3 regions of the Solibacillus cecembensis genome follow, and region 2 is predicted to be linked to each of the others. Evidence: riboswitches for the same ligand, from Rfam matches in the RefSeq annotation. Region 2 holds a riboswitch; each other region holds the start of a gene.
The links. Region 2 has a riboswitch for thiamine pyrophosphate ahead of thiT (energy-coupled thiamine transporter ThiT). Riboswitches for the same ligand answer to the same signal wherever they lie in the genome.

Region 1 (2,272 bases), on a different contig from region 2:
GCAATTATTTTATTCATTGTGGCAATTTTTGTGAGAAAAAAGGAAAACAAACTGGTTTAGAGTATTCTGCAATCAGGCGAAAACGTTCCCAAATGGAAGCTTGGTAACATTTCAAACAGCGACAGGCACTGTTAAATCAGTGTTTGTCGCTGTTTTTATTAAAAAATAACGCTCTGAAACGCTGCGAGAACTCATTTTAAAGGGTAAAATGAGTTAATTATATTTTTAAAAATAGAGATGAGGGTTAAAGACATTGGAATTTATTATTACACTTGGGGTTGTTATTATTGCAATTTCTTGTTTATCTATTGATGCGAAAATGAGAGAAAATAGTAAACGAGATAAAGAGATAATTTCTTTACTCAAAGAAATAGCTCAGAAAAAGTAGAAAGTTCATACACTATTCAGTATTACTTACGGTATACATAGCCATGCAAAATAACGTTCCCAAATCGAAGTTTGGGGATAAAATAGAACACCTGAAATGTCGTCACACCAATGTTTTAGGTGTTTTTCAGTATTTCATTCATATACACCTATTTATGCACAATTGTTTAAACAGAGAAACAACAAGGTTTTCAATGTTATTTAAAAGAAATTGCACTGTATCAAACTTTGTATAATATCTTGCATATACAGCAGAATCTTTAACGTTCTAAATCAACCTATTCCTATAACATAACCATTTCGTTATCCGACTGATTCATAACTATCAGGAAATTTATTGCTATTTGTCAAAAGTTAAATAAAAACTATTGGCAATTCAATGGGAATAATGATAGCATAAAAGTAATTAAAATATTTGCGGGGGGACGCTATATGCGTTGAGAAGGCTAAAACCTGACCCTTGGAACCTGTTCAGTTAACACTGGCGTAGGGAGCAAAGTACATAGCGATTCGTCTATTTCGCATTTTTGTACGTGAGCTCTCCTTTATGGGGGCTTTTTGTTTTTTTCCAAGTAAATATTCTAATAGCGGGGGGACGCATATGCGTTGAGAAGGTTAAAACCTGACCCTTAGAACCTGTTCAGTTAATACTGGCGTAGGGAGCAATGAGTAAGACGCTTCTTTGCTATACGCAAATAGAAGCGTTTTTTTTGTTCTTAAGCCTACCACAAGGAGGAACAATGATGACATTTTGTGATGAGGTAAGAAAAGAAACAGATTTATACTGGGAAGGAAGCTTTGAGCACCCATTTGTAAAGGGACTTGTTGATGGCACGCTCCCAATTGAAAAATTCAAATATTATATGATGCAAGACGCTTATTATTTAAAGCATTACACAAAAGTGCTAGCGATTGCAGCTTCTAAAGCGGATCATCATGATGATATTACGTATTATCTGGATAATGCACGCTTTATTAACGAAGCAGAGCTTGAATTGCACCGCACCGTTTTTGCAGAACTGGGTGTTTCGGAAGAGGAGCTCCAAGCGTTTGAGCCGGCACCTGCTGCTTATAATTATGTAAGTCATATGTACAATGCTGCACATAATGGTAATGTTGCCGAAGCTTTTGCGGCGATGTTCCCATGTCCGTGGTTATATCAGGAAATCGGTGAAAAATATAAAGAGGCAAAACCAGGTGTTAAGCTATATGAGGATTGGATAGCGATGTATAGCGCGGACGATTTTAAAGCGACAATTGATTACCAAAAAGCGCTGATGAATCGCTATGTCAAAGAACAACCTGATAAAACTGCTATTTTTAAAGCGCATTTCGTCAAAAGCTGTTATTACGAATGGAAGTTTTGGGAAATGCCTTGGACATTAGAAAACTGGGAAAATGAGGTCGCGCAATATGACTTTGCATAAAATTCATCTGAAAAAACCGCTCGTTCATTGTATAACGAATTATGTAGTTGCTAATTTTACTGCAAATGGCTTGCTGGCAATCGGCGCATCTCCTGTCATGGCAGATGACAAGGATGAAGTGACAGAAATGGTCGCAATGGCAGATGCACTGTTAATTAATATTGGGACAATCAATTCATGGACGTTTGAGGCGATGTTGATTGCTGGAAAAAGGGCGAATGAATTAAATGTTCCGATTGTACTTGATCCGGTAGGGGTTGGTGCTACGGTATTCCGAAAAAAGATCGTTCAACAATTGCTTGAGCAAATCCATTTTGACGCCATTCGCTGTAATGTGGGTGAACTTGCAGCAATTGCGGGTGTCCAGTGGCAATCAAAAGGTGTCGACAGTGGATCAGGTGACATGGATACAGTTGCAGTCGCGAAGCAAGTAGCGAAAAAATGGCAGACAATCGTTA
Region 2 (2,272 bases):
GAATTTCCGCGCAAATGCGACCAATCTTTTTAAACGCTTGGATTTCTTCTTTAGTTGTAACAATCATGTTAAACTTCCTTCCTCATATCAATATCTACCCTACACTATATCACACATCAATTACGCCATGGCATAATTAAGTCCAGATTTTTTTTCGAGCTTGCTCAAAAAAAACTGTGCCATCCGCTGGGGGATTTAACTTGATTTAGCCGGTGTTGGCCCCGGCTGAATCAAGTTAAAAAAGTTGTAAGTATTCAAATCCCACAACTTGCGGAGTCGCTATATTTCATTACTAAAAAAGCTGAACTAAAGAATTCCTTCTGCTATTGGAAGCTTTCTATTATGGATTCTAATAAAAGGAGTGTCCCATATTCGAGACACTCCTCTATTCTTAATTATTTAATTTATCAATTGCGTCTCAGCTGACATGATGTTGTCTCGCTGTCGTTATCCCATCAGCCAGACGTTGAACTTCCACTTTTAGAAGTAGAGGACATGTTCTGAAGCGAGTTAAATGTTTTTAATAATCTTGGTGCAGATGTGAATAATAATACTGCTATACCAGCTGTTATAATCGTCGCCGGTAGCATGTACGAAGCATTATAAAGGATTGAATATTTCCAGACATTTTCATCACCAGCATATTCCTTAAAGAATACAACACCTGCTAATAAGTGGGCACTGAATCGTAACAATCCACCGATGAAAATTCCAATGACAATATAAGTCGTCATTTTCGCTTTGTTTAATGCTTTTGTTGCTTCAAGTAATGGTTTACGTACAACAGCAGCTACTCCAACCGCTGTAAAGGCAATGCCGTAATCAAGAAGCGCCTGCACCCAGTGTAAAATATAGGCACCGAATACCATTTGTAAAACCCCAATTATTAATCCTGTTGCTAATCCCGCTGCTAAGCCCCAACGAATTGCCATTAATACGATAGGTAGCATAACAAAGCTGATGGATCCACCTTGTGCCCATAACTTAAATGCATATTGGTCTAGTACTAGCCCGATGGCAGCAAAGATTGCAATTTCCACCATCATTAATAATTTCTTTTTGTCCATAACAAATCTCCTCCATTTTCCGATGTAAAATGAGAAGGAATAGAAAAAAAACGATATCAGGACAGAGCCTGACTATCGTTTATTAGTCGGTTTCTATCCACATCCCTACGCAAGCATTAACTTACAGGTTCAAAGAGTCAGTACATTTCGTGCACAATCTCAGCCAACAAATTTGGCACCCCTTGTGGTTACATCTTTTTAATTGTTCTAACTATTCAATTATATCCAATTGTAGTAATATTATCAATATCCTAATTTATTGTCCCATATATAAAAGCAAAGGAGTTGACCATTTTGGATAATTCAAAAGGCTTGAGTGCAATTGGCTATTTAAGCATCTTCTTTGCACCATTCATTGTCCCACTACTTATATTTATAGTGAGTAAGGATACTGCTGTTCGCTTTCATGCCAAACGTGCATTTATTTCACATTTAGTCCCGTTCGTTTTAGGTATTTTATTTTTAGCATTCTTCGTTTCATCATCACTTTTCGTATCAAATGCTTTTTCTTTTAATGATAGCAGCATTTTAGTCCCGATTATTATCTTTATTTTATACTTACTTCTTTCTTTTACCATCTCCATTTGGAATTTAGTACAAGCCATTAAAGTAATGCGTTAATGTTTTGAAAAAGGGTATACTAATTTTACAAGCATTGATAGAAGTTAAAGGAGTGTTCTAGTATGAAGCTAAAGAATGTAATAAAAACTGCAATCAAATATGCGCCAATCGTTTATCCAATCGTCAAAAAATTAATTGATAATCGATTAAAATCAAAGCATGCCAAAATGTTAAAATAATTGCTGGATACAATTTATATATGCATTAAAAACCATTTTGCACGCAATCAAAATGTTTTTTTTATGTTTTTATTTTATAATAATTTCCGTACGGCTATGGCCTTCTTTTAGCTTTTGTACTTGTAATATGGCTGGCATTGCTGCTTTTAATTCTGCAACATGTGAAATGACACCAATTAAACGCCCAGTTTGTTGCAAATCGATTAAAATATCAATCGCTTTTCTCAGCGATTCCTCATCTAATGTACCGAAGCCTTCATCAATAAACATCGTATCAATATGGACACTGCCTTGCACACTTTGAATGACATCAGCCATTCCTAACGCAAGAGCAAGTGAAGCATTGAACTTTTCCCCACCTGAAAGTGTTTTCACATCGCGCGTTTGCCCTGTATTACTATCAAA
Region 3 (2,272 bases), on a different contig from region 2:
CAATTGTCTGGAAAAAGTCTATTACATAAATACAGTAATGTTGTTTTTCCACACCCGCTAGGACCTGTAATGACAACACGCTCCCCGCGGCGGATGGACAATGAAAGATTCTTGAGTATTGACTGTTCTTCGTCGGGATAAGAGAACGTTACATTGTTAAAGCAGATAACATTAGGCATGTGATTCACCTTTTTTTGATCGTGAAATGGCATATCCGCGGAGTGAACCAGTAGCGAGTAATCCGTCTGATAAAGCTTTTCCACCGACACCGGCAATTAGAGCACCACTTAATATGCGAAGTCCTAACATTAATGCTACGTAACCTGTGCTGTACACGGCAAAGCCCCCTAAAAAGTATCCATATACAAAGCTGAAAACGGCTGAGCCAACACCAGCTAACATTAATACCCACAAGTCAAAGCGTTTGTAGCGTGTTGCGGCAAAAACTGCTTCTGCTCCCAATCCTTGAATAAGACCTGTAAGAATTAAACGTGGACCAATGGCATTACCCAATAAAACCTCTATTGCTGCTGCGATTGTTTCAGAAATGACTGCTGCTCCAGGTTTACGAATAATATACATGCAAATAATCGATACGATAAACCAAATGCCGAAGATCCATTCATACGCAATAGGACCAATAAACCCTGCCCAAATATTTCCTGCATGTAGAAATAGTAAATAGACAATACCAAACACAACAGAAAATAAAGACATAAGTACAATCTCTTTTAGCTTCCAAGATTTCAACATATTAAAAACCTCCGTGAGAAGGGCTATTAATACTCATTGAAACCGTCATGACAAGATGTTTATGTTCTTCTGATCGTGCATGTGTGAAAGATTCTTCGTAAAATTCAAATACATCATGTATATCTCCGTGAATACCACTTGCATAATGCATCGACTCATTGAAAACACCATGCGTTTTTGCACGATCTATTTCTCTGTAAATAACATTCATATAATCAGGATTATTCATCGGATAAAGAGCAAATTGAGAAGAAACATATTGTTTCGTAGTATCTGTATTTGCTACTTCATCTCCTTTATCCAAAAATACATCTCCTGCAGAGTCACCTGGACAACCAGCAGAAAAAGTACCAGATAATGCAATATGCTCTCCCGTTTTAGCAGCATGTAAAGTGATGGCTTTTGCCACATTAAATACATGCACCTGTTTTCCACGAATAACAGTAGATACGTCATCCGTATGCATCCACACATTTGATGTATCTGTTTCTAGAAGTGCACCTTTAATTACCGAAATAAAATCATTGGTCATTGGATGAAGAGAAAAACGAAATCCAACGATAGGGCTTAAACCGCATTGCATATTAAAAACCTCCCGAAAAATTTTCATAAAAAAAGACCACATCCGTGAAGATGCAGCCACTTATCCAAAATGAAAAAATAGGAAAGTCACCGCACTTCCTCACGCAGGTATTATCCTGATCGAGTTATAAGGGATCGGAGCAAAAGCTCGCATCTCAGCCAAAGTGGGCACCCCTAGTGCAGAAAACGGTATGTAGTTTTTTTAATGTGCCATCAGTATAACCTACCAATATTATCATTGTAAATGAAGTTTTATTATTTCATACTTTCGTCCATGGTTGATATGTTAAAGTATTGGGAATTTACAAAGAATATCGTGCGTGTTGTGTTTTGCACAGAGTGCACAAATAATATTCCATTCGTATGGGGATTTTACGAGATATGTGGGCACTATTGTAAGGAAATTTATGAACCAAGTAAAATTAAGCATAGCAACGATTACAGGTTGTATATTCTATTTATTCTAAAAAAACAGTCATTGACAATATTTTGGGCATAGGTTAGATTAAATACTAATTTCAATTTAAAAAGCAATGATAAGGATATGAATCGTTTTAGTGAAGATCAAAAGAGAGGGAAATCACCGGCTGAAAGATTCCTGATTGGACAATTCGATTTACTCCCTTGGAGCTGTGCTAGGAAACTAGTGACGTATACAGGCGTTATCTGTATCAATGAGCTACTGATGCAACAGTACAGTAGGAATTTGGGTGGAACCACGGGTATTCAAACACATACTCGTCCCTTTGTGGACGAATATGTGTTTTTTTTATTTACCAAAAAAAGAAAAGGAGTGGTAGTATGTCAAATCAAGAAGTTACAATTCAATTTCCAAATGGCGAACAAAAACGTTTTGCTAAAGGTGTTACGCTAACCGAAATTGCCAAGTCGATTAGTCCTAGCTTAGCAAAAAAATCAATTGTAGGTAGTGTAAATA

Region 1: another riboswitch for thiamine pyrophosphate. It lies ahead of tenA (thiaminase II); the one in region 2 lies ahead of thiT (energy-coupled thiamine transporter ThiT).
Region 3: another riboswitch for thiamine pyrophosphate. It lies ahead of ACQKIH_RS05205 (YkoF family thiamine/hydroxymethylpyrimidine-binding protein); the one in region 2 lies ahead of thiT (energy-coupled thiamine transporter ThiT).

Annotation. Positions count from the first base shown of each region.
Region 1 is NZ_JBNNMF010000001.1:354,901-357,172, reverse strand. It holds gene ACQKIH_RS01875 (hypothetical protein) at 1-60, shown strand, start outside; gene ACQKIH_RS01870 (hypothetical protein) at 254-388, shown strand; TPP riboswitch at 797-897, shown strand; TPP riboswitch at 967-1,066, shown strand; gene tenA (thiaminase II) at 1,131-1,814, shown strand; gene thiM (hydroxyethylthiazole kinase) at 1,801-2,272, shown strand, end outside.
Region 2 is NZ_JBNNMF010000011.1:104,571-106,842, reverse strand. It holds gene map (type I methionyl aminopeptidase) at 1-67, opposite strand, end outside; gene thiT (energy-coupled thiamine transporter ThiT) at 456-1,067, opposite strand; TPP riboswitch at 1,153-1,260, opposite strand; gene ACQKIH_RS11560 (magnetosome magnetite crystal formation protein family) at 1,362-1,688, shown strand; gene ACQKIH_RS11555 (hypothetical protein) at 1,751-1,867, shown strand; gene ACQKIH_RS11550 (AAA family ATPase) at 1,937-2,272, opposite strand, start outside.
Region 3 is NZ_JBNNMF010000004.1:95,396-97,667, reverse strand. It holds gene ACQKIH_RS05215 (ABC transporter ATP-binding protein) at 1-179, opposite strand, end outside; gene ACQKIH_RS05210 (ECF transporter S component) at 172-753, opposite strand; gene ACQKIH_RS05205 (YkoF family thiamine/hydroxymethylpyrimidine-binding protein) at 755-1,336, opposite strand; TPP riboswitch at 1,416-1,521, opposite strand; gene thrS (threonine--tRNA ligase) at 2,137-2,272, shown strand, end outside.